DNA from 4 places in the Mesorhizobium sp. M0904 genome. Region 4 is predicted to be linked to each of the others. Evidence: predicted binding sites of a transcription regulator. Region 4 holds the regulator's gene; each other region holds the start of a gene.
What was found. The regulator LexA, encoded in region 4, represses DNA repair genes until DNA is damaged. The targets are predictions, from matches to a motif close to TGTTCNNNNTGTGTTCNG.
Positions count from the first base shown of each region.

Region 1: a site for LexA is predicted at 3,875-3,892, ahead of dnaE (DNA polymerase III subunit alpha). Genes of this name have one in related genera too.
Region 2: a site for LexA is predicted at 3,145-3,162, ahead of NKH80_RS11935 (ATP-dependent helicase). Genes of this name have one in related genera too.
Region 3: a site for LexA is predicted at 2,440-2,457, ahead of NKH80_RS22555 (ImuA family protein). Genes of this name have one in related genera too.

Region 1 covers NZ_JAMYOC010000014.1:174,086-180,012, forward strand. Annotated here, with positions in the region: partial or broken gene NKH80_RS16905 (methyltransferase) at 1-44, opposite strand, end outside; gene dnaE (DNA polymerase III subunit alpha) at 84-3,611, opposite strand; gene NKH80_RS16915 (acetyl-CoA carboxylase biotin carboxylase subunit) at 4,030-5,927, opposite strand, start outside.
Region 2 covers NZ_JAMYOC010000009.1:137,383-143,309, forward strand. Annotated here, with positions in the region: gene NKH80_RS11930 (ABC transporter permease) at 1-370, shown strand, start outside; gene NKH80_RS11935 (ATP-dependent helicase) at 380-3,103, opposite strand; gene NKH80_RS11940 (glucose/quinate/shikimate family membrane-bound PQQ-dependent dehydrogenase) at 3,356-5,668, shown strand; gene NKH80_RS11945 (hypothetical protein) at 5,679-5,927, opposite strand, start outside.
Region 3 covers NZ_JAMYOC010000022.1:72,667-78,593, forward strand. Annotated here, with positions in the region: gene NKH80_RS22535 (HpcH/HpaI aldolase/citrate lyase family protein) at 1-371, shown strand, start outside; gene NKH80_RS22540 (DUF1737 domain-containing protein) at 400-606, shown strand; gene NKH80_RS22545 (metallopeptidase family protein) at 901-1,323, opposite strand; gene NKH80_RS22550 (DUF3800 domain-containing protein) at 1,557-2,309, shown strand; gene NKH80_RS22555 (ImuA family protein) at 2,481-3,563, shown strand; gene NKH80_RS22560 (DUF6504 family protein) at 3,496-4,974, shown strand; gene NKH80_RS22565 (error-prone DNA polymerase) at 4,971-5,927, shown strand, end outside.
Region 4 covers NZ_JAMYOC010000008.1:195,786-201,712, reverse strand. Annotated here, with positions in the region: gene NKH80_RS11330 (hypothetical protein) at 1-251, opposite strand, end outside; gene NKH80_RS11325 (ComEC/Rec2 family competence protein) at 782-3,244, shown strand; gene lexA (transcriptional repressor LexA) at 3,238-3,972, opposite strand; gene kynU (kynureninase) at 4,429-5,676, shown strand; gene NKH80_RS11310 (hormone-sensitive lipase) at 5,773-5,927, shown strand, end outside.

The sequences.
Region 1 (5,927 bases), on a different contig from region 4:
TTGACCATCCGTGTTAGTTCGAAAGCGGCTGCGCGTTCATCCATGGCGCCCCCCAATCGCCAAAACCCGAAGGTTCCGGTATTTTAAACCAGCTCCACTTCAACCACGCCCGGCACCGCGCGCATGGCTGACGCGATCTGAGGCGAGATACGATAACGACTGGGCAATTCGATCTCGACCTCCCCCTGGCCGTCATCCTTTATCAGCACAAAGCTTACCTGTCCCTCGCCCTTGACGGCAAGCTGGCCGGCAAGCGTGCCGATCGGTGCTGCGTCGCGCACGAAGATGCGCAACGCCTTCTGGACGCGGCTTGCCTCGTCCTCCAGCGACTGCACGGTCTGGATGCGCAGATTGACGCCTTCCGGCCTGTCCTCGGCCGAAACGGTGATGACCACCGAGCGGCCGGGCTCGAGCAGGTCGCGATATTGCGCCAGTCCCTCGGAAAACAGCACCGCTTCATACTGGCCGGACGTGTCGGAAAACTGCACGACGCCCATCTTGTTGCCGGTGCGCGTCTTGCGTTCCTGCTTGGTGGTCACCGTCCCGGCGAGCCGGCCGGCGGCCGCACCGCGTTTGACGGCGGCCGAGAATTCGGCCCAGGTCTGCACCCGCATTTTCTGCAGCGCCGCCTTGTATTCGTCGAGCGGATGCGCCGAGAGATAGAACCCGACCACCTGGAATTCACGGTGCAGGCGGTCGGCGGCGAGCCAGGGGTCGGTCGCCGGCAAGTTGAGTGCCTGCGACTGTGCGCCCAGCGAGGCGCCAAAGATGTCGTGCTGGCCTGTGACGGCATTCTGCTGCGCCAAGGACGCCAGCCCCATCATCCGCTCGACCCCGGCCATCATCGCCGCCCGGTCGAGACCGAAGCAGTCGAGCGCGCCGGCCATGATCAGGCTCTCGAAGACGCGTTTGCCGACGATCTTCGGATCGACCCTTTCGCAGAAATCGGCGAGGCTCTTGAACGGTTTTTCGCCGCGCGTGGCGACGATGTGCTCGACTGCGGCGTCGCCGACGCCCTTGAGCGCGGCCAGCGAATAGAAGATGCGGTTCTCGCCGACCTCGAAATCCCGGAACGACGTCATCACCGACGGCGCCACCACTTCGATGCCGAGGCGCAGCGCATCCTGGCGGAAATCGGCGAGCTTGTCCGTATTGCCCATGTCGAGCGTCATCGATGCCGCCAGGAATTCGACGGGGTAATGCGCCTTCAGATAGGCGGTCTGGTAAGAGACGACGGCATAGGCGGCGGCATGCGATTTGTTGAAACCGTAGTCGGCAAACTTTGCCAGCAGGTCGAAGATGAAGTCGGCTTGCGGCTTGCCGACGCCGCGCTCGACCGCGCCCGAAACAAAGCGCTCGCGCTGCTTGTCCATCTCGGCGCGGATCTTCTTGCCCATGGCGCGGCGCAGCAGATCGGCTTCGCCCAGCGAATAGCCGGAGAGCTCCTGCGCAATCTGCATCACTTGTTCCTGGTAGACGATGACGCCTTGCGTCTCCTTGACGAGATGGTCGATCTTCGGGTGGATCGACGCCATCTCCTCCTCGCCGTGCTTTCTGGCGTTGTAGGTCGGGATGTTCTCCATCGGTCCCGGCCGGTAGAGCGCAACGAGCGCGATAATGTCCTCGATACAGTCGGGCCGCATGCCGATCAGCGCCTTGCGCATGCCGGCACTTTCCACCTGGAACACGCCGACCACTTCGCCGCGCGACAGCATGGCGTAGGTTTCCGGGTCGTCGAGCGGAATGTGGGCGAGATCGATCTCGATGCCGCGGCGGCGGATCAGCTTGACCGCCCTGTCCAGCACCGTCAGCGTCTTCAGGCCAAGAAAGTCGAATTTCACCAGCCCGGCCTGCTCGACATACTTCATGTTGAACTGGGTGACCGGCATGTCCGAGCGCGGATCGCGGTACATCGGCACCAGTTCCGACAGCGGCCGGTCGCCGATGACGATGCCGGCGGCATGAGTCGAGGCGTGTCGGTACAGACCTTCCAGCTTCTGCGCCGTGTCGAGCAGCGTCTGTACGATCGGCTCGCGCTCGGCCTCCTCGGCAAAGCGCGGCTCGTTGGCGATGGCGTCGGCGAGCTTGACCGGATTGGCCGGGTTCGACGGCACCATCTTGCTCAGCTTGTCCACCTGCCCGTAAGGCATCTGCAGCACGCGACCGACGTCGCGCAGCACGGCGCGCGCCTGCAGGGTACCGAAGGTGATGATCTGGCCGACCTGGTCGCGGCCGTATCTCTGCTGGACGTAGCGGATGACCTCCTCGCGCCGGTCCTGGCAGAAGTCGATGTCGAAGTCGGGCATCGACACGCGATCGGGATTGAGGAAGCGCTCGAACAGCAGCGAAAAACGCAGCGGATCGATGTCGGTGATGGTCGTCGAATACGCGACCAGCGAGCCGGCGCCTGATCCGCGGCCCGGGCCGACCGGAATGCCTTGCGCCTTGGCCCATTTGATGAAGTCGGCAACGATCAGGAAATAGCCGGGATATTTCATCTTCTCGATGACCCCGAGCTCGAAATCCAGCCTCTCGCGATATTGCTCGACTGTATAGCCGGGCGTCGGCCCGTGCGCCGCCAGCCGCGCCTCCAGCCCTTCATGCGCCTGCCTGGCAAGCTCCTGCGCCTCCGCCTTGACCGCCGCATCGGCGTCGGCGACATCGCGGCCGGCAAAGCGCGGCAGGATCGGGTTTCGTGTCTTCGGATAGTAGGAGCAGCGCAGTGCGATCTCGACGGTGTTGTCGATCGCTTCCGGCAGGTCGGCGAACAGCCTCGCCATGTCGGCCTGGCTTCTCAGGAAATTGTCGGGCGACAGGCGGCGGCGATTATCGGCCGCAACCACGGAACCTTCGGCGATGGCGATCAGCGCGTCATGCGCCTCATAGTCTTCACGAGAGAAGAAAAACGCTTCGTTGGTGGCAACCAGCGGCAGATCGTGGCGGTAGGCGAGATCGACCGACGACTGCTCGATCGCGCGGTCGTAGCCGGAGACCCGTTCCAGTTCGACATAGAGTCGGTCGCCGAACAGGCCTTTGAGCGCCAGCAGCCGGGTCTCGGCGAGTTCACGGCGGTCCTCTTTCAAGGCATTGCCGATCGGACCGCGCGGCCCGCCGGTAAGGCAGATCAGACCGTCGGAATGGCCCTGCAGCATCTCGCTCGTCAGATGCACCGCCTCGCCGGGCGGTGTCTCGAGGTAGACGCGGCTGACCAGCCTGACCAGATTGCCGTAGCCGGCCTCGGTGGCGGCGATCAGGACCACCGGCCGCATCTCCGGCCCCTGCCGCCTGCGGTCGCGCTGGCTGTCGTTCGCCTCACCGGAAAAGGCGAGGTCGATCTGGCAGCCGATGATCGGCTGGATGCCGTCCTTCACTGCCTTTTGCGCGAATTCCAGGGCACCGAACAGATTGTTGGTGTCCGTGACGGCGATTGCCGGGCATTCGTCCTGCACCGCATGGCCGACGATCTTCCCGAGCTGCAAGGCACCTTCGAGCAGCGAATAGGCCGAATGCACGCGCAGATGAATGAACCGACGCGCCGCCGCCTCTGCCCGCGATGCCTTTGCATAGGCCTCGCGCAGCAAGGGATCGCGTGGAAGTCTCTCATCAGCCATGGTTTTTTCGCGCCGCCTCACAGGGACTCAGTCGATCAAGATGTATTGTCCGGCACCGGGTAACACGAGTCCAGCAGAAGCGATTGGAGCTTTGAACGTTAGAGCAACCGCCGAAGCTGCCGATCTCCCCCTCGTGGGGGAGATGTCCGGCAGGACAGAGAGGGCGCCGTCCCGCCAACCTCAGGCCGGAAACACAAAACCCGCCACAGCGGGCGGGTCGTTGGAGCCATTTAGCACCATATCCAAATTAGTAGCATAGCTGCCGGCACAAAGCAAGAACAAAATACGTTGTGAGGGCAAAAAAAGCGAATTCCGCACGCCCCTCGCCTTGTCCCTCCTCAAGCGAGCGTGCTCAACCAATTGCAGATCGCGTTCCTTCGCTCCCCTTTGTCCCACCAACCTCAAGCAGATTACAGCCTCACGCGAATTCCATGATCACCGCATCGACGGCAAGGCTGTCGCCGGGCTTGGCGTTGAGCTTCGAGACGATGAGGTCGCGCTCGGCGCGCAGCACGTTCTCCATCTTCATCGCTTCGACCACGGCAAGCGTCTCGCCGGCCTTGACCTCCTGCCCCTCGGCAACGGCGATCGACACGACGAGGCCAGGCATCGGGCAAAGCAGCATCTTCGAGGTATCCGGCGCCACTTTTTCCGGCATCAGCCTTTCGAGTTCGGCGGTGCGCGGCAGCATGGCGCGGGCTGTCACCGAGATGCCTTTCCAGGCGATGCGGAACCCGTTCAGCACCGGCCTGACCTGCGCCGCGACCTTGCGGCCGCCGACCGTGCCGCGCCAGATGAGATCGCCCGGCCGCCAGTCGGATGCCACGGTCAGTGCCTTGCCGCCGTCGATTGTGAGGTCGAGCTCCATCGGAATGGAAATCATCCCTTCGACGATGGCGACCGAAAGATAGTCCGGGCCGATCTTCACCACCCAATCGCGTTTCAAGGCGCCGGAATGCGGTGCCAGCCGCCCGCCCAGCCGGTCGAGCCGGTCGCGGCGCAGCAGTTCCACCGCGGTGGCAATCGCGGCCAGCACCGCTTTCTCCTCGGCGTCTGGCACAATCGGCGCGAAGCCGTCGGGATACTCCTCGGCGATGAACCCGGTCGATATCTGACCTTCCCGCCAGCGCGGATGCTGCATCAGCGCCGCCAGGAACGGTATGTTGTGCTCGATGCCGTCGACGACGAAACTGTCCAGCGCCTCCGACATCGCGTCTATCGCCGCCAGCCGTGTCGGCGCCCAGGTGCACAGCTTGGCGACCATCGGGTCATAGAACATCGAGATTTCCGAGCCTTCGGTGACGCCGGTATCGTTGCGGATAACGATGTCGCCGAATTTTCCTTCCTCGGGCGGCCGATACTTCGTCAGCCTGCCGATCGACGGCAGAAAGTTGCGATAAGGATCTTCGGCATAGAGGCGGCTTTCCACCGCCCAGCCGTTCAGCTTGACGTCGCTCTGCTTGATGGCGAGCTTTTCGCCGGCCGCCACGCGGATCATCTGCTCGACCAGGTCGATGCCGGTGATGAGCTCCGTGACCGGATGCTCGACCTGCAGCCGCGTGTTCATTTCCAGGAAATAGAAGTTCTTGTCGCTGTCGACGATGAACTCGACCGTGCCGGCGCTCTGATAGTCGACGGCCTTGGCCAGCGCCACCGACTGCTCGCCCATGGCTTTGCGGGTCTTGGCGTCGAGGAACGGCGACGGCGCCTCCTCCACGATCTTCTGGTTGCGGCGCTGGATCGAGCATTCGCGCTCGCCGAGATAGAGCGTGCTGCCATGCGCGTCGGCGAGCACCTGGATTTCGATATGGCGCGGGTCGACGATGAACTTTTCGATGAAGACGCGGTCATCGCCGAACGAGCTTTTGGCCTCCGACCGCGCCCGGTCGAAGCCGTCGCGCACCTCTGCCTTGCTCCAGGCAATGCGCATGCCCTTTCCGCCGCCGCCGGCCGAGGCCTTGATCATCACGGGATAGCCGATTTCGCCGGCTATTCTTTCGGCATGGGCGGCGTTTTCGACGACGCCGAGCCAGCCGGGCACCGTCGACACCTTGGCCGCATTGGCGAACTTCTTCGATTCGATCTTGTCGCCCATCGCCTTGATGGCCTTGGGCTTCGGGCCAATGAAGACGATGCCTTCCTGCTCCAACGCTTCGCAGAAGGATGCCCGCTCGGACAGGAAACCGTAGCCGGGATGCACGGCCTCTGCTCCTGTGGCCTTGCAGGCGGCGATGATCTTTTCCGGGACCAGATAACTTTGCGCGGCCGGCGAAGGCCCGATATGCACCGCCTCGTCGGCCATTTCGACATGCACGG
Region 2 (5,927 bases), on a different contig from region 4:
CGACAATCCAGACAGCGCCCAGCAGATGGGTATCGACGTCAAGCGCGTGCGCGTAAAAGTGTTCGTCTTCGTCGGCATCGGCGCTGCGATCGCCGGCACGTTTTCGGTGATGATCAACTTCACCTGGTGGCCGACGGCGGGGGACGGATACCTGCTGCCGGTGCTGGCATCGGTGTTCGTCGGCGGCACGCCGACCTGGGGTGGCATCGGCACGGTCGTCGGCGGCGCGATCGGCGCGGTCACGGTCTCTTTCATCCAGACCGGCGTCGTCGCGGCTGGACTGAGCGGCTTCTACGTCCAGTTCTTCAACGGGCTGATCATCATCCTGTCGCTGCTCGGCCATAAGTGGAACCAGGCGCGGTATCGGTGACCGGCGGCCTCACACTCCCGTGACAAATCCGTCCAGTACGCGTTTCTGGCCGGCTTTGTCGAAGTCGATGGTCAGCTTGTTGCCTTCGATGGCCGAGATGTTGCCGTTGCCGAATTTCTGGTGGAAGACGCGGTCGCCGACGCTGAAGGGGGACGGCGTGTCGGCGACGGATTTGGCGACCAGCTCGCCGTCGATGGTGCGGCCCTTGACCGAGGTGCGGCCGGCGCCGTAGCCGGAGTCGGTTTCGCCATAGCCGATGCGCTCGACTTGATGGCCGGAGCGCGTGCCCCAATTGCGGTCGGTGGCTTCGGTGCGGTTGGCTTGAGCGCGCTGCCAGCCCGGCGTCGCATAGGTGCTGGAGAAAGCGCCGGATTTTTCGGCGCCGTTATTGCCGCCGATGTTGTCGAAGCGCGATGCCCCATAAGGGTTCTGCCTGCCTGCACCTTGGCCGCCACGACCGGAGGCGAACGAGCCGCCACCATAGGCATTGCCGTAGCCGCCATAGGAGTTGCCGCTCTCGGAAACTTCGACATGGGCTTCCGGCAGCTCGTCAAGGAAGCGCGACGGGATGGTCGATTGCCAGAGGCCGTGGATGCGGCGGTTGGAGACGAACCAGATGTGCAGGTTCTTCTTGGCGCGGGTCAGGCCGACATAGGCGAGGCGGCGTTCCTCCTCCAGCCCTGAGCGGCCGCCCTCGTCGAGGGAACGTTGGTGCGGGAACAGGCCTTCTTCCCAGCCGGGCAGGAAGACGGTTTCGAATTCGAGGCCCTTGGCCGAATGCAGCGTCATGATGTTGACGGCGTCGAGCTCGGCGTTCTGCTCGGCGTCCATCACCAGCGCGACATGTTCGAGGAAAGAGCGCAGCGATTCATACTCCTCCATGGAGCGGATCAGTTCTTTTAAGTTCTCGAGCCGACCGGGCGCTTCAACCGAGCGGTCGTTCTTCCACATGTCGGTGTAGCCGCTCTCCTCCAGTATGGTCTCGGCGAGCTCGGTGTGCGGCGTGGTTTCCAGCGCCTTCTGCCAGCGCTCGAAATTGGCCGACACCTCGCGCAGTGCCGCGCGCGGCTTCGGCTTCAGCTCGTCGCTCTCGGCAAGTTTTGCCGCCGCCTCCAGCATCGGGATGCGCAGCGCCCGTGCGGTGTCGTGGATCTGGCGGATGGTGGCCTCGCCCAAGCCGCGTTTCGGCACGTTGACGATGCGCTCGAAAGCGAGGTCGTCGGCGCCTTGCGCGACGACGCGGAAGAAGGCCAGCGCATCGCGTATCTCGAGCCGCTCATAAAAGCGCGGGCCGCCGATGACGCGGTAGTTGAGGCCGAGCGTGACGAAGCGGTCCTCGAATTCGCGCATCTGGAAGGAGGCGCGGACGAGAATCGCCATATCGTTCAAATTGTGCTTCTGGCGCTGGTAGGCCTCGATCGTCTCGCCGACGGCGCGGGCCTCCTCCTCGGAATCCCAGGCGGCGTGGACATGCACCTTCTCGTCGTCCTCGGCGATCTTTTCGGTGAACAGCGTCTTGCCGAAACGGCCCTCATTGTGGGCGATGAGGTGGGAGGCGGTGCCGAGGATGTGCGCGGTCGAGCGGTAGTTGCGCTCCAGCCTGATGATGGTGGCGCCAGGAAAATCCTTGTCGAAGCGCAGGATATTGTCGACCTCGGCGCCGCGCCAGCCATAGATCGACTGGTCGTCGTCGCCGACGCAGCAGATATTTACGGTGGACAGGCGCGGGCTTCCCTCCCCCTTGAGGGGAGGGTGGCCGGGCGAAGCCCGGTCGGGTGGGGTCCGTGCGGCAGTGCTCGACCTACCGGCGGCAGTGCTCGACGCTCTAGCGGTGCCTTCTGCGGCAACCCCCTCCGCCCGCTTCGCGGGCACCTCCCCCTCAAGGGGGGAGGATTGCGGCCGCTGCGCCAAGAGCCGCAGCCACATGTACTGGGCGGTGTTGGTGTCCTGATATTCGTCGACGAGGATGTAGCGGAAGCGCTTGTGGTATTCCTTCAGCACGTCCGGATTGGCGCGGAAGATGCGGATCGGATGGCACAGGAGATCGCCGAAGTCGCAAGCGTTCAGCGTTTTCAGCCGCTCCTGATAGGCCTTGTAGAGCTCCCGGCCCTTGCCGTTGGCGAAGGCACGGGCATCGCCCTCGGGGATGTCGGCGGGACCGAGGCCCTTGTTCTTCCAGCCGTCGATCATCTGGGCGAACTGCTTGGCCGGCCAGCGCTTGTCGTCCAGCCCTTCGGCCTGGATCAGCTGCTTGATCAGGCGCACCACGTCGTCGGTGTCGAGAATGGTGAAGTCGGATTTGAGCCCGGCCAGCTCGGCGTGCCGGCGCAGCAGTTTGACGCCGATCGAATGGAAGGTGCCGAGCCACGGCATGCCCTCGACATTGCCTTCGCCGATCAACAGGCCGATGCGCTGCTTCATCTCGCGCGCCGCCTTGTTGGTGAAGGTGACGGCGAGGATCTGCGAAGGGAAGGCTTTGCCGGTGGCAAGGATGTGGGCGATGCGGGTGGTGAGCACCCGCGTCTTGCCGGTGCCGGCGCCGGCCAGCACCAGCACCGGGCCTTCGGTGGTTTCCACCGCCAGCCGCTGCTCGGGGTTGAGGCCGTTGAGATAATCGGGCGCGTTGTTCTGGTTGCTGCGGGCAGCCATGGCGCGCGCGGCAATGCCCGACGGGGCCACGGGCCGCGCGTTCGGTTCGTCAAAAAAGGGCATGTCTTCCGAAAAGCCGGACATCTCTCCCCGAATGTAGTGATTCGGCAGCGAAAGGCCAGAAGTGTCTCCGTTTTGTTCTCTGTCCAGTCGGTAGACTCACAATCTGAATGGGTCCGCTAACCAAAACGCCGGGCTTGCTGAGGGTCGGCACCGTAAAACGCCGAGCTTGCTTGACAGGGGAAGCGGGCCGGAGAAAGTTGCGTGGGGGCAGGAACGCAATGCGGGGTTGCCCATGGACGTGTCGCGGAGCGCACCAGTCGAAGGAGCACCGTCTTGGCTGTGGTCATTACCTCCCTGATCCTTTTCCTCATCGGCCTGGCGGTTGGCGGCGGCGGCATCTGGCTCGTGACGCTGGGCGGCAGCTGGTACTACGTCATCGTCGGTCTAGCTTTCCTTGTCGCGGCCTGGCTGCTCTACAGGCGCAGAACCACGGCGCTGTGGCTCTACGCGGCGATCGTGCTCGGCACGCTCGCCTGGGCGGTCTGGGAGATCGGCTTCGACTGGTGGGAACTCGGTCCGCGCGGCGGCATCATCGTGCTTGTCGCGCTATGGCTGTTGACGCCATGGGCGCGGCGCGGGCTTACCGGTCCCGACGGACGCGCACCACTTATCCTCGCCGTGCTGGCATCGCTTGCCGTCGCCGGTTATTCGATGACGGTCGATCCAAAGGATATTACGGGTGAACTCAACACCGACAAGGTGACGCCGACGGCCGATCTCGGCGGCAACGTGCCGCCCGGCGAATGGCACTATTACGGCCGTACGCCCTATGGCCAGCGCTATTCGCCGCTCGACCAGATCACCCCCGAAAACGTCGCCAATCTGCAGCCGGCCTGGACCTATCGCACCGGCGACGTGAAAGGGCCCGACGACATCGGCGAGACGACCTATCAGGTGACGCCGCTGAAAATCGCCGACACGCTCTACATCTGCACGCCGCATAATTTCGCCATCGCCATCGACGCCGCGAGCGGTAAGGAGAAGTGGCGCTTCGATCCGCAGGTCAAGCTCAACAAGGACCGCCAGCACCAGACCTGCCGCGGCGTGTCCTATTATGCCGACGCCAAGATCGCTGCCGGCCAGCCCTGCGCCACGCGCATCTACCTGCCTACATCCGACGCCCGGCTGATCGCGCTCGACGCGGCGAATGGCCAGGTCTGTCCTACATTTGCCGAAGGCGGCACGCTGAACCTGCTCGCCAACATGCCATATCCGAAGCCGGGCTATTATTATTCGACCTCGGCGCCGCTGATCGTCGCCAACAAGATCATCGTCGGCGGCGCGGTCAACGACAATTATTCGACGCAGGAGCCGTCCGGGGTCATCCGTGCCTACGATGCCGACACCGGCGCGCTGTTGTGGAATTGGGATTCCGGCAATCCGGACCAGACGACGCCGCTGCCGCCGGGCCAGACCTACACCAACAACTCGCCCAACATGTGGTCGACGGCAAGCGCCGACGAAAAGCTCGGCCTGCTTTATGTGCCGCTCGGCAACAAGACGCCGGACCAGCTCGGCGCCGGGCGCAGCGCCAATGACGAGAAATTCTCCTCGTCGATCACCGCGCTCGATCTCAACAGCGGACAATTGCGCTGGGTGCGGCAGACCGTGCACCACGATCTCTGGGACATGGACGTGCCGGCGCAGCCGACGCTGGTCGACATCACCACGGAAAGTGGCGTGGTGCCGGCGCTGGTCGGGCCGACCAAGCAGGGCGACCTCTATGTGCTCGACCGGCGCAGCGGCGAGCCGATCGTTCCGGTCAAGGAAGTGCCGGCGCCGGGCGGCGCGATCGAAGGCGACCATACCTCGCCGACGCAGCCGGTCTCGGATCTCAGCTTCAGTCCGAAACCGCTGACCGGCGCGGATATGTGGGGCATCACCATGTTCGACCAGCTGGCCTGCCGGATCGAGCTCCGGAAGTTGCGCTATGAGGGCCGCTACACGCCGCCGTCGCTGCAGGGCTCGCTGATCTACCCCGGCAATTTCGGCACCTTCAACTGGGGCGGCGTGGCAGTCGATCCGGTCCGGCAGGTGATGTTCGGCATGCCGACATACCTGGCGTTCATCTCCAAGCTGGTGCCGCGCGCCGACGTGCCGCCGCCCGGCGACACCAAGGGCAGCGAACAGGGCCTGAACCGCAATGACGGTGCACCTTACGCAGTAATATTGAAGCCGTTCCTGTCGCCGCTCGGCATTCCCTGCCAGGCGCCGCCCTGGGGCTATGTGGCGGGTGCCGACCTTCGGACCGGAAAGATCGTCTACAAGCATCGCAACGGCACCGTCTACGACATGACGCCATTGCCGCTGCCATTCAAGGTCGGCGTGCCCGGCATTGGCGGGCCGATGATCACTGCCGGCGGCGTCGCCTTCCTCGGTGCGGCGGTCGACGACTATGTGCGCGCCTATGACCTGACGACCGGCAAACAGCTCTGGCAGGCGCGGCTGCCGGCGGGCGGGCAGTCGACACCGATGACCTACACGGTAGCCGACGGGCGCCAGTTGGTCGTCATCGTTGCCGGCGGCCACGGCTCGGTCGGTACCAAGCCGGGCGACTATGTGATGGCCTATACGCTGCCGAAATAGAGAAGTTCCTTCAGAGCCCGAGATGCCCTTTCAGGTCGGGTACCGATGCAAGTACCTCACTGGTCAGCTGCGGGCCGGCGGCTGCCTCGGCCTGCTGGACCAGCATCGTGCCGGCCTGGCTGATCTGTGCCAGCGTAAGGCCTGATGCCTTGAGTATGGCGACGCCGTTGATCAGCGCGCCGGTCTTTTCGCCGAGAGCGCCGCCGAGCGCGCCCTCCAGCGAGGACAGGAGGCCACCACCGGAAGCCGCGCCGGGAGC
Region 3 (5,927 bases), on a different contig from region 4:
CCGATCGGCGCTATCTCGTGCCATGGCTGATGCAAATGGTGCTCGCGGCGCGTGCCGGCGGCCTCGACCTGCTCGATGGCGTCTTCAATGATTTTCGCGATATGGACGGGTTTGCGCGCGAGTGCACGGAAGCGGCCGCCATGGGTTTTGACGGCAAGTCGCTGATCCATCCGGCTCAGATCGAAGCCGCGAACCGCGCCTTTGCACCGTCGCCCGAAGCAATAGCCGAAGCGCGCGCGGTCAAGGATGCCTTCGCGCTCGCCCAAAATACCGGTAGGGCGGTAGTTGCGCTGAACGGCAAGATGGTCGAGCGGCTGCATCTGGCGCAGGCCGAAAAACTGCTGGCGAAGGCCGCCGCTGTTCGCGCATGACTAACGCAACTGACGACAGGATTGAAGAATGAAACTCTACCGTTTTCTGTCCGGTCCGGACGATTCCAGCTTCTGCCACAAGGTGACGGCGGCGTTGAACAAGGGCTGGCACCTGTTCGGCTCGCCGACCTATGCCTATGACCAGGAAGCCAAGACCATGCGCTGCGGCCAGGCCGTGGTGAAGGACATCGAGGGCCAGGAATACGGCCCCGACACCAAGCTCAGCGATTGGTAGGGAGGTTCGCTGAAGCGCTCGTCCTTCGTCATCCTAGGGCGTAGCAGTCGCGAAGCGACGTCGCGGAGTACCCTAGGATCCATGCCGTTACCTCTGCCGAAGGGCACGGCGGATCAGGATTAGTCTAGTGTGATCTACCACCGATCGGGATAGCCCCGTTACCCAGAACGGGATGATGAGCGTTCGGTTCTGCACCGCCGGCGCACTGCATCACTATCACGGCATGGATCCTGGGGTCTGCGCCGCGTCGCTTCGCTCCTTGCTCCGCCCCAGGATGACGAGGAGCGGGGTCGCTCACTCCGCTGCCTCTTCGATCTTCTCCATATCGTCGTCCGACAGGCCGAAATGGTGGCCGATCTCGTGGATCAGCACATGGGTGACGATGTCGCCCAGCGTTTCCTCGTTCTCGGCCCAGTAGTCGAGGATGGCGCGACGATAGAGGGTGATGCGGTTCGGCCCCTCGCCGGTCTGCGGATTCCAGCGCTCGGCGATGCCGCGCCCCTCGAACAGGCCGAGCAGGTCGAAGGGCGTTTCCAGCGAAAGGTCGTCCATGATCTCGTCGGTCGGGAATTCGGCGATCTGAATGACGATCTCGCCGGTCAACTTGCGAAAGTCCTCCGGCAGATGGGCATAGGCCTCCAGCGCCAGGAGCTCGATTTCCTCCATCGTTGGCGAAAGCTGGTCGTGCCAGATGCGTGTTTGGTAGATGCGAGCCATGCTTTGTCCTTTGATCCCGGCATATAGGCTTTCAGGCCGAACTCGGCAAATGGTCGGGCTGCCGCCTTTGCCCCAGGATCATAAGCAGGAATAAATTCAGCGTGTCGTAATTCGCGTACGCACTGAGGAGGTGGTACCGTGCTGAACAAATTTCGAGCCGATGAGTCGACGGAAATGGTGGAAGGCGCGTCCTAGAGTTCCGCGACACCTTTCTTGCCCCTCGGGAAGGTTTGGTGGTCGTGATTGAGGTCTACCTAGACGAATCTGGCACTGACCATGACTCGCAAATTCTTTCCGTATCCGCCGTTTGGGCTTCAAAAGAAGACTGGCAGATCTGGACCCTCGAGTGGATCGTGGCGAAGGCGCCGATAAAAATTCACCACTCGGTCGATTGCCATAACAGGCATGGGGAGTACGAAGGGTGGACCCGTGAAGAGCGAGATAGACACGTCAAGCGCATCCTGCCGGTAGTCAAAAACCACTACATTCGGGGCATTATCGCCGCCGTCGACAGGCGGAAACTGAGCGAGGTCTTGGCTCACAAACATAGCTTAGCCATCAAGCCGGAAGACATGGTACGCGGCTGGTACTACATCTGCCTGCAATGGGCCCTTCGCAGCACGTGGGAGAAACTCGCATCGGAAGGCCACGATAACATCGCATTCGTCCATGAAGCCAACCAGTACAGCGCGGCGGCGACTGAGGCGTTCCAGCAAGTCCAGCGGCATTTTCCGGGAAAATCGGCGACTTTCAATTTCGGCTCAAAAACTAGGCACCCACCGCTTCAATGCGCAGACGTATTGGCATATGAGGGGAACCATCAAATGAGGAATTTTCGCGGTCCCCTACGAAAAACCCTCCAAGCTATCGACCCTAGCTTCAGCCGCTTTAGCTTTCGCAAATATGACGATGAAGAAGTCGATCAAATCGCCGACTTTACCGCCCAATATTTGAGACGCGTCGCTTCAGAATTGGCTTCAGGCTAGAGTCAAAAGCCGCCCCCTTTTTATCAACCCCAGGCTCCCGAGCGGTTTCCTTGAAAAGCTCGGATTGCTCTTTCTGGGAATAAATTCCCCATGACTCCGCTTGACTCTTCGGGCGGCCTCTGGAATCTATAGGAACATAACGGGAACAATTGTGAGTGGAAGCTGACCGTCATGGCGACAAGCGCCGTGGCGCGGGAGACTGTTTTTGCCCTGCGCCGCCAGATCGCGAAGATCGAAGGGACCTTGCCCGAGCGCCTGGAGGCGCCGGCCAGTTCGTCGTTTGACGCGGATGTCCCTCGTCAGAGTCTGACACCCTCTCGGCATCCGACACCCGCTCGGAATCTGACCATTGTCCGGCGCGGCCTCGCCGTGGCGCCGCCCGATGCGTTTTTGCGCACCGGCGCCGAGCGCCTCGATGCTGCGCTGAGCGGCGGCCTGCCGAAGGCGGCGGTGAGCGAGTTTCATGGCGCCGCGACCCGCGATGCCGGGGTCGTTGCCGGTTTTGCCTTGTCGCTCGTCAGCCTGATCCTAAGCCAGGGGCCGCGATTGCCGGTGCTGTGGATCGGCACATCAGAGGTTTTCCGCGAGGCCGGCTTTCCCTATGCCAGGGGGCTTCACGCCTTCTTCGGCATCGAGCCGGAGCAATTGCTGTTTTCCGAGGCGCCAAGGCTGCTCGATGCGCTGTGGATCGCCGAGGAGGCTGCCCGGATGACGGCGCTGGCCGCCGTCATCCTCGAAATCCGCGGCAGCCCGCAGCGGCTTGACCTCACCGCGACGCGGCGGCTGCACGCCCGCGCGCAGAGTGCGGGCCGGCCGCTGTTCCTGCTGCGCCAGGCCGGCGAGCCCGAACCGACGGCAGCGCCCGTCCGCCTCATCCTGTCGGCGGCACCGGCGGCAACGCGTAAGACGCTTGCCGGGCCGCTCGCCGGCTCGATCGGCCGGCCCGCCTTCACCGTCGCCATCGGCAAGAGCCGCACGGCCTTGCCCGGAAAATTCACACTGGAGTGGAACCCCGATGAACGCATATTCGAAGAAAGACGGGGCGAGCAAGGAAGGTCTCAGGAATGGGCCCCAGAACGGCCAAAGAATCCTATCCCTGTGGTTTCCGCATCTCGCCGCCGAGAGAATCCTGCGGCAGCGTCTGGGGCGGTCCTGGCGTTCCCGGCCGTCGGATCACCTGCCGCTGGTGATCAGTCACCGCGACCGGAACGCCCAGCGCATCGCCGCCCTCGACGAGCGGGCCGAGGCGCTTAATCTGAAGCGCGGCATGGGCATAGCCGACGCACGCGCCATGCATCCCTCGATCGACATCGTGGAGGCCGATCCGGAGGCCGACCGGCGCCTGCTCGAAGGCCTCGCCGACTGGTGCGACCGCTATACCCCGCTGGTGGCGCTTGACGGGACCGACGGCCTCTATCTCGACGTCACCGGCTGCACCCATCTTTTCGGCGGCGAACGCTCGATGCTGGACGATATCCTGTCGCGTTTTTTCCATCAGGGCTTCGATGTCCGCGCCGGGCTTGCCGCCACGCCTGGGGCTGCCTGGGCGGCGGCGCGGTTTGCTGGCGACCGCATCGTGCCCGATGGTAAGGAGGAAGCGCTTCTCGCGCCCTTGCCGCTGGCGGCGCTGCGCATCGACCCGGAGGTACGCGCCAGCCTCGAAAGCGTCGGCCTGCGCACGGCGGGCGCCGTCATGGCGGCACCGCGCGCGCCGCTGGCCCGCCGCTTCGGCGCATCGCTGCTCTTGCGCCTCGACCAGGCGCTCGGCCGCCTCGACGAAGCCGTGTCGCCGCGCCTGCCGGTGGCACCGCTTTCGGTCGAGCGTCATCTTGCCGAGCCGATCATGCTGACCGAGGACATCGAGCGGCTGACCGGCATGCTGGCGACCACCTTGAAGAGCGACCTCGAGCGTCGCGGCGAGGGCGCAAGGCGGCTGGCGCTGCTGCTTTTCCGCGTCGATGGCGGCGTCAGCCGCATCGCCGTCGGCACCTCGCGGCCTCTGCGCGAGCCGCGGCTGATCCAGAAATTGTTCCACGAAAGGCTTGCTGCGCTCGAACGGGATATCGACGCCGGCTATGGCTTCGATCTCGTGCGCCTTTCGGTGCTGACCGCCGCCGCCTTCGACATGCAGCAGGCAGACCTTGCCGGCGAGACGAGCGACGACGGTGCCGATATCGCGCTTTTTGCCGACCGCATTCGCGCCCGGCTCGGCGAAGGCGCGGTCTTGAAGCCGGTTGCCGTCGAGAGCCATTTGCCGGAGCGCGCCGTCGCCACTATCCCCTTCACGGAGGCGCCGCAGAGAAGCTCGCCGCCGAAGCAGCCGGACAAGGCGAAGGACGCTCCCACGACCGTCTTCCAGCCTGAGCGACCGATCCGGCTTTTCCGTTCGCCCGAGCCGATCGAAGTGCCAGCCACCGAAATGCCGGAAGGCCCGCCTTTGAACTTCCGCTGGCGGCGCGCGCTCTACCGGGTCGCGCGCGCCGAAGGGCCGGAGCGCATCGCGCCGGAATGGTGGCGAGAGGCGGCGGGACGAGAAGATGCCCCGACCCGGGATTATTTCCGCATCGAGGATGCCGACGGCCGCCGTTACTGGCTCTATCGCCAGGGCCTTTACGGCGCCTCTCAAGTCCCGCCGCGCTGGTTCATGCATGGGATCTTCGCATGAATGCGCTGACGGCCATCCCCTATGCCGAATTCGGCATCCAGTCGAACTTCTCGTTCCTGCGCGGTGCCTCGAAACCGGAGGAGCTGGTGGTCGCGGCAAAATTCCTGGGGTTTTCGGCGATCGGTCTCGCCGACCGAAACACGGTGGCGGGCGTGGTACGCGCCTGGCAGCAGGCCAAGGTGGAGGGTGTTTCCTATCATCCCGGCTGCCGCCTGGTTTTTTGCGACGGCACGCCGGACATCCTCGCCTACCCGCAGGACCGCAAGGGCTGGGGGCATCTATGCCGCATGCTGACACAGGCCAATCTGCGCGACGAGAACGAAAAGGGCGCAACGCTTCTCAAACAGAGCGATCTTCTTGAATGGGGCGATCTCCTGTCGCTGGCCATATTGCCGGATCTGTCGGCGGACGCGGAAGCTGGCCTCGCACTGATTAGCCGGCTCAGGGATCGCTTCGGCGAAAACCTGAGGCTGGCGGTTTCGCCGGATTACCGCGGTAACGACCGCTTCCGTATCGACCAGGCGGCGGCGATGGCCGAGCTGGCCGGCATCCCGCTGATGGCCACCAACGACGTTCTCTACCATACGTCGGAACGGCGCCCGCTGCAGGACGTGCTGACGGCGATCCGCCTCAATGTGCCCGTCGCCGAGGTGGGGCTGGAGCTGGCGGCCAATGCCGAGCGCCACTTAAAGCCGCCGCTGGAGATGGCACGGCTTTTCCGCAGGCATCCGCAAGCGCTGGCGGAAACGCTGCGTTTTGCCGGCGAGCTGACCTTCTCGCTCAGTGATCTGCAATACAACTATCCCGACGAGCCGACGGAATCGGGCCTCGGGCCGCAGGCCGAGCTGGAAAGGCTGGCCAAGGAGGGGGCCGCCATCCGCTACCCCTCGGGCGTGCCCGCTTTTGTGACGCAACGCATCGAGGAGGAGCTCGCCCTGATCGAGCGCCTGAAC
Region 4 (5,927 bases):
AGAGCAAGCTCTTGTGACTGGACCATGGTGGCCACGAACAACCAAAGAAAGGCAAGTGGAGCGCAGATCCCTGCGACAAAATCGCCGAATGTGTTTAGCGCGAGGCTGGCCTTGTTGATTGGCAAAAGGCTATCCGGCCCGCTATTGCCTAGGATCGAGCCCAATGCCGTGAAATAAACTGCGGTTGCCGCAAACCCGAATACCACCCACCCAGATCGTGCCGATTTCTCGGTCTCTTCCTTTTCGGTCATCCGCTCCCTCTCTAATATCGACTGCCGCTTATAATCAAATCTCGCGCGGCTGTCCCCTTGCCGCCAGCCAGGCTGTAGAGCAGTTGAACCTCTTCGATGCTGTTGGCCCGGAAGGCCGCGCGGATCTCCGGCACGTCGTTGATTGACAGACAGTCTGGTCGCGATTGCCTCGAACTGGTCACCGCCGAAAAGCTCCTTGGCGTAGTCGCCGTCGCTGCCGAAATAGGGCGGGTCAAGCTAGAACAGGGTTTCGGCCGGTCGTAGCAGTCGATGAAGGCGGACCAGCCAAGCTGCTCGACTAAGACGCCAGCGAGCCGGTCATGGAGGTCAGCTAAGAGGGCTGTCGTCAGGTTGAAACCGGCCGATGAAGTCGGGCCGAGAGCCCGGCGGGCTACCCTGCCGAACGCGAGGCGCGGTGAAGATAAAGGAAGCGACCCAGGCGGGCGTAGGAAGCGAATGTTGTTGCGCGGACTTTCGCGCGTTGCGCGTTCATGTAGCATAGGAGGTCGAGGGCGCAAGGGGCAGACCCGATGGCTGTGCGAGGCCGTGGTGCGGGCGAGGGCGAGGACGTTGGCAGCGGCGTCAGCGAACGCTTGCTGTTTGCCGCTCCCCCGCCTGTCCTGCCGGCACCGGCATTGCTACCCGCTCCGCGCTTCGATGCTCCGTCGCTGCCGGCCAGCGACCCAGCAACGGTTCTCGTGCCCGCGGGCGAGCCCATCGTACGCCTGCCCAGGCGTTTCCGCCTCTCGTCACCGTCCCGTATCCGCAACAGCGTAACCTCGGCGGCCGGCCTGGAACTCGACCGTGGCATCGCCTTCCTGCTGGTGCCGGTGTTCCTCGCATGCGGGGTGGTCGTGTATTTCGCGATGGCGGTGGAGCCGGCCTTTCCACAGCCGATCGCACTCGTGCTCCTCGCGGCCCTTTGTGCCGTCGTCTCGCGCTCTTGGCCCAGAGCCCGCCTGTGCTTCATGGTGGCGTTGTTCTGCGTGCTTGGCGTGCTTGCCGCCAAGTTCGAGACCTGGCGTGTCGGGACGCATGTGCTCGGTTCTGAAATCTCGACGCGGCTGACGGGTCGCGTCGTATCGTACGAACCCATGGCTAGCGGCCGCATCCGGCTGACAATCGATGTGATCTCAACCGCCAGGCCGACGCTGCGCTACATGCCGGAACGGGTCCGCGTTTCGGCGATGAAGATACCGGATGAGCTGGCCGCCGGTTCCGAGATCACCGGCTATGTGCGGCTGCTGCCGCCGACCGGCCCGGTGCGGCCCGACAGCTATGATTTCTCCTTCGACAGCTATTTCGCCGGTATCGGCGGCAGCGGCTTTTTTCTCGGCAATCCGAAAGTCGTGTCGTCGAGCAGCATGCCGCTTGCCGCGCGGCTTTCTTCCGCGATCGAAGACGCGCGCGAATCCATCGCCGACCATATCCGCAGCCGCATCGGCGGCGCCGAGGGCGAGATTGCTGCTGCGCTGATCGTCGGCGTGCGCGCAGGCATTCCCGAGGAGATCAACGAAGCGATGCGGCGTACAGGCATTTATCACATCATCTCTATCTCGGGGCTGCATATGGCGTTGGTCGCCGGCACCATCATGGCGCTGCTACGCGGCGCCTTTGCGCTGTTTCCCGATTTCTCATCGCGACGGCCGGTCAAGAAATATGCCGCGGCCGCCGCGCTTTTTTCGATTGCGGCCTACCTCGTCTTTTCCGGCATTGTGGTAGCGGCCGAACGCAGCTTCATCATGCTGGCGGTGATGCTTATCGCCGTGCTGTTCGACCGGGCCGCGCTCACCATGCGCAACCTGGCGATCTCGGCCATCGCGGTCATTCTGGTGTCGCCACACGAGGTGGTCGGTCCGAGCTTCCAGATGTCCTTCGCCGCGACGGCGGCCCTTGTCGGCGCCTATGCCGGCTGGTCCGACTACCGCGCCGGCAGGGCCACCACGCCGCCGCCGCGGCGGTCGCCGCTACGCCTCGCCACGCGAAAGGTCCTGCTGGGCATGGGCGGCCTGGCGATGACCTCGATCATTGCAGGGAGCGCCACGGCGCTTTTCGCCCTATGGCATTTCCAGCGCGTGGCGCCGCTCAGCCTGTTCGCCAATCTGGCCATCATGCCCATCGTCTCACTGGTCGTCATGCCCTTCGCCGTGCTCAGCGCGCTGGCGATGCCGTTCGGCGCGGATGGGCCTTTCCTATACGTGATGGGCAAAGGGCTGACGGCGATGATCGCCCTGTCCGGGTGGATCTCCGAGCGCTCGCCAATCGATGCGGTGGGGCTGATTTCGCTGAGATCCGTCCTTTTGGTGACGATCGCCCTCGTCGTTGCCAGCATGGCGACGACCTGGTTGCGGCTCGCGGCAATTCCTTTTGCGCTCGCCGGCTTGCTAACGACAACCCAGACGCGCGTACCCGACGTATTGATCTCGGAGGACGCACGGCTGGTCGCGCTGCCGATCGGCAGCGGTGAGCTCGCGGTCAACCGGGCACGCCCGAATGAGTTCACCATCGACAACTGGAAACGCGCGCTCACATCAGAGGCTATCGTCGCGCCGGAAACACCTGGAAAGAACGATCCGCAATTCGACATTGCCGATCCGGCCGACCTACCGCCGGGCATGCCGTTCATTTGCACGGACGGTCTCTGCCTCGCCAGGCATCCATCCGGCGCGATCATTGCGCAAGCCAAGGACCGCGATACCGCACGGCCAGCCTGCGCCTTCGCCAGCTTGATCGTCATCGACGACGCCACCGCCCATAATCCCTGCTACTACGACCGGCTGGTCCTCGTCGTCACCAAACGGCAACTGGCGCGCGCGGGAAGTGCGGCCGTCTATTTCGATCCACAAGCGGCAACACGCGCCGAAATCCGCTTCGCCGTCGAAAAATCATACCGGCCCTGGCACGTGCAGCGGAAATTTTCACGCGCGGCGCGCGGCCTGCCGCCATACCGGGCCGACAATCCAAAAGCCGGCACCAAGGGCGCAACTCAGTAGCGGCGGATCAGCCCAACGAGCTTGCCCTGCACCTTGACCCTGTCTGGTCCAAAGATGCGCGTCTCGTAGGCCGGATTGGCGGCCTCCAGGGCGATCGAGGCGCCCTTGCGGCGGAACCGCTTCAGCGTCGCTTCCTCCTCGTCGACCAGGGCCACCACGATCTCACCGGGGCTCGCCGTATCGGCGTTGCGGATGATCACCGTGTCGCCGTCGAAAATGCCAGCCTCGATCATCGAATCGCCTTTGACCTCGAGCGCATAATGCTCGCCGCCCATGATCATATCCGGCGGCACCGAAATCGAATGCGTCTGGTGCTGGATAGCATCGATCGGCACACCAGCGGCGATGCGGCCCATTACCGGGATCGAAACGGCGGCGACGACATCGTCGTCATTGCCGGCTGCAGGGACGCGCGACGATGTCGGCTTTCCCTGCCGAGGGGCACCTTGCCCAAGACTGCCCTGGATGACACTCGGCGAGAACTTGCGTGCCGCATTGAGGCCGGGGGCGATCGAGTCAGGCAGGCGTAGCACCTCCAGTGCACGGGCCCGGTTGGGCAAACGGCGAATGAAGCCGCGCTCCTCCAGCGCCGTAATCAGTCGGTGGATTCCGGATTTGGAAGCCAGGTCGAGCGCTTCCTTCATCTCGTCGAAGGAAGGTGGGATACCGCTTTCCTTCAACCTTTCGTGGATGAACATAAGCAGTTCGTGTTGTTTGCGTGTCAGCATAGCGACCCCCAACAGAATCAGAAAACAAACCCAGAACAGACACTATCTGTTCCAGTTGTGTTCCGCAACTGTTTAAAGTTTAATGAATGCGTTAAGGCTCGGGAAACAAACGACGTCCCCTACCGGCGTACCGTATTTTCGCCGCCGCGAGCCTCATCGCCTTGATTCTGCTTTCGTTTGCGCCGTTCTCGCCTCCTAGAAGGCGGCACTGGCATCGGCCGTCGGTCGGCAAAGGGCACGGAAGTGAACCCCTATCGACTGTGCGGTTTGGTCAATGCGCCGTGAACGAAACGAACTCAAAACGCCAACCTCGGGCTAACTCCAGGTTTCCACCGCCTGGTCAGGCTGCTTCTCGCCGGTGGAGCCTTGCTACGCGCAACCAGGTAATGGAAGAACAGAAGAACAGTTGATGCGTGTCCGGCGTTGCGTTGGATTTTTTGGGGGAGCAGGCAAATCATGACGGGAATTCCCGATCTCGTGGCCGTAAAGGCGATGGATGCCGCGGATCCGCTGGGCGCGATGCGCGACCGCTTTGTCTTGCCGCAAGGAGTGATCTATCTCGACGGCAATTCGCTAGGAGCTGCTTCACGGCCCGCTTTCGATGAATTGTACAAGGCCGCGACCGAAGAATGGTCGCATGATCTCATCCGCGCATGGAACACGGCCGGCTGGTTCAACATGCCGCTTGAACTTGGCGACCAGCTCGGGCGCCTGATCGGTGCCGCGGTCGGCCAGACGGTGGTCTGCGATACGACGTCGGTCAACATCTACAAGCTGCTGCACGCCGCCATGGCCATGCGACCGGAGCGGCAGGTCATCGTCGCCGAGGGCGATAGTTTTCCGACAGAACTCTACATGGCTGAGGGTGTGGTTTCGACGCGAAAAGATGCGCTGCTGCGCCTCTCGGCGGTCGACGCGCCGACCATCGAGGAGCTGATCGACGATCGCACCGCCGTGGTGCTGGTCAACCACGTCAACTACAAATCGGGCGAACTGCGCGACATGCCGGCGCTGACGCGCAGGGCCCAGGAAGCCGGGGCGATGATCGTCTGGGATCTCTGCCACACCGCCGGCGCGATGCCAGTCGAGCTCGACAAAGCCAACGCCGATTTTGCCGTTGGCTGCACCTACAAATATCTGAATGGCGGACCGGGCGCGCCTGCCTTCATCTATGCGGCTGAGCGGCATCTTGCCGACATCCAGCAGCCGCTCACCGGCTGGTGGGGCCATGCACGGCCCTTCGCCTTCGAGCCAGGCTATGCGGCCGGCACCGGCATCCGCCGGTTTCTGTGCGGCACCCAGCCGATCCTTTCGATGCGCACGCTGAAGGGCGCGCTCGACATCTGGGACGATGTCGACATGACTGCGGTGCGCAAGAAGAGCATCGCACTGGCCGATCTGTTCATCGAGCTTGTCGAGGCAAAGTGCGGCACTTACGACCTCACGCTCGAAAGCACGCGCGATGGAGAAAAACGCGGCAGCCAGATTTCATTCATGCATGAGCATGGCTATCAGATCATGCGCGCGCTGATCGAACGTGGCGTGATCGGCGATTTTCGCGCGCCATCGACCATGCGCTTCGGCTTCACCCCGCTCTATGTCGGCTATGCCGATGTTTGGCAGGCCGTCGAAGTGCTTGAGGAGATCCTGCGCACCGGTGCGTGGAAGGATGCGCGCTTCGCCATCAAGGCGGCTGTCACTTGAGATTGATGCGAGAGCTGGAATCGTGAGGCTGGCGACGACGCGCCGCGCGATGCTCGCGGCCAGGTTGCAAGGCCATATTGCCAGGGAGGGCGCAGGGTGTTCGAACGTCACATTGCCGATTGGGACAACGCCTATGCCAACGGCGCCAACATAGCCGGCAGCGATCGCTGGCCGGCGGCCTGGGTCGAGCCCGCGCAGGTTTTCCGCGACGCGCTTTCGACCGAGGGCAGGGCGCGGCTCGACCTGGCCTA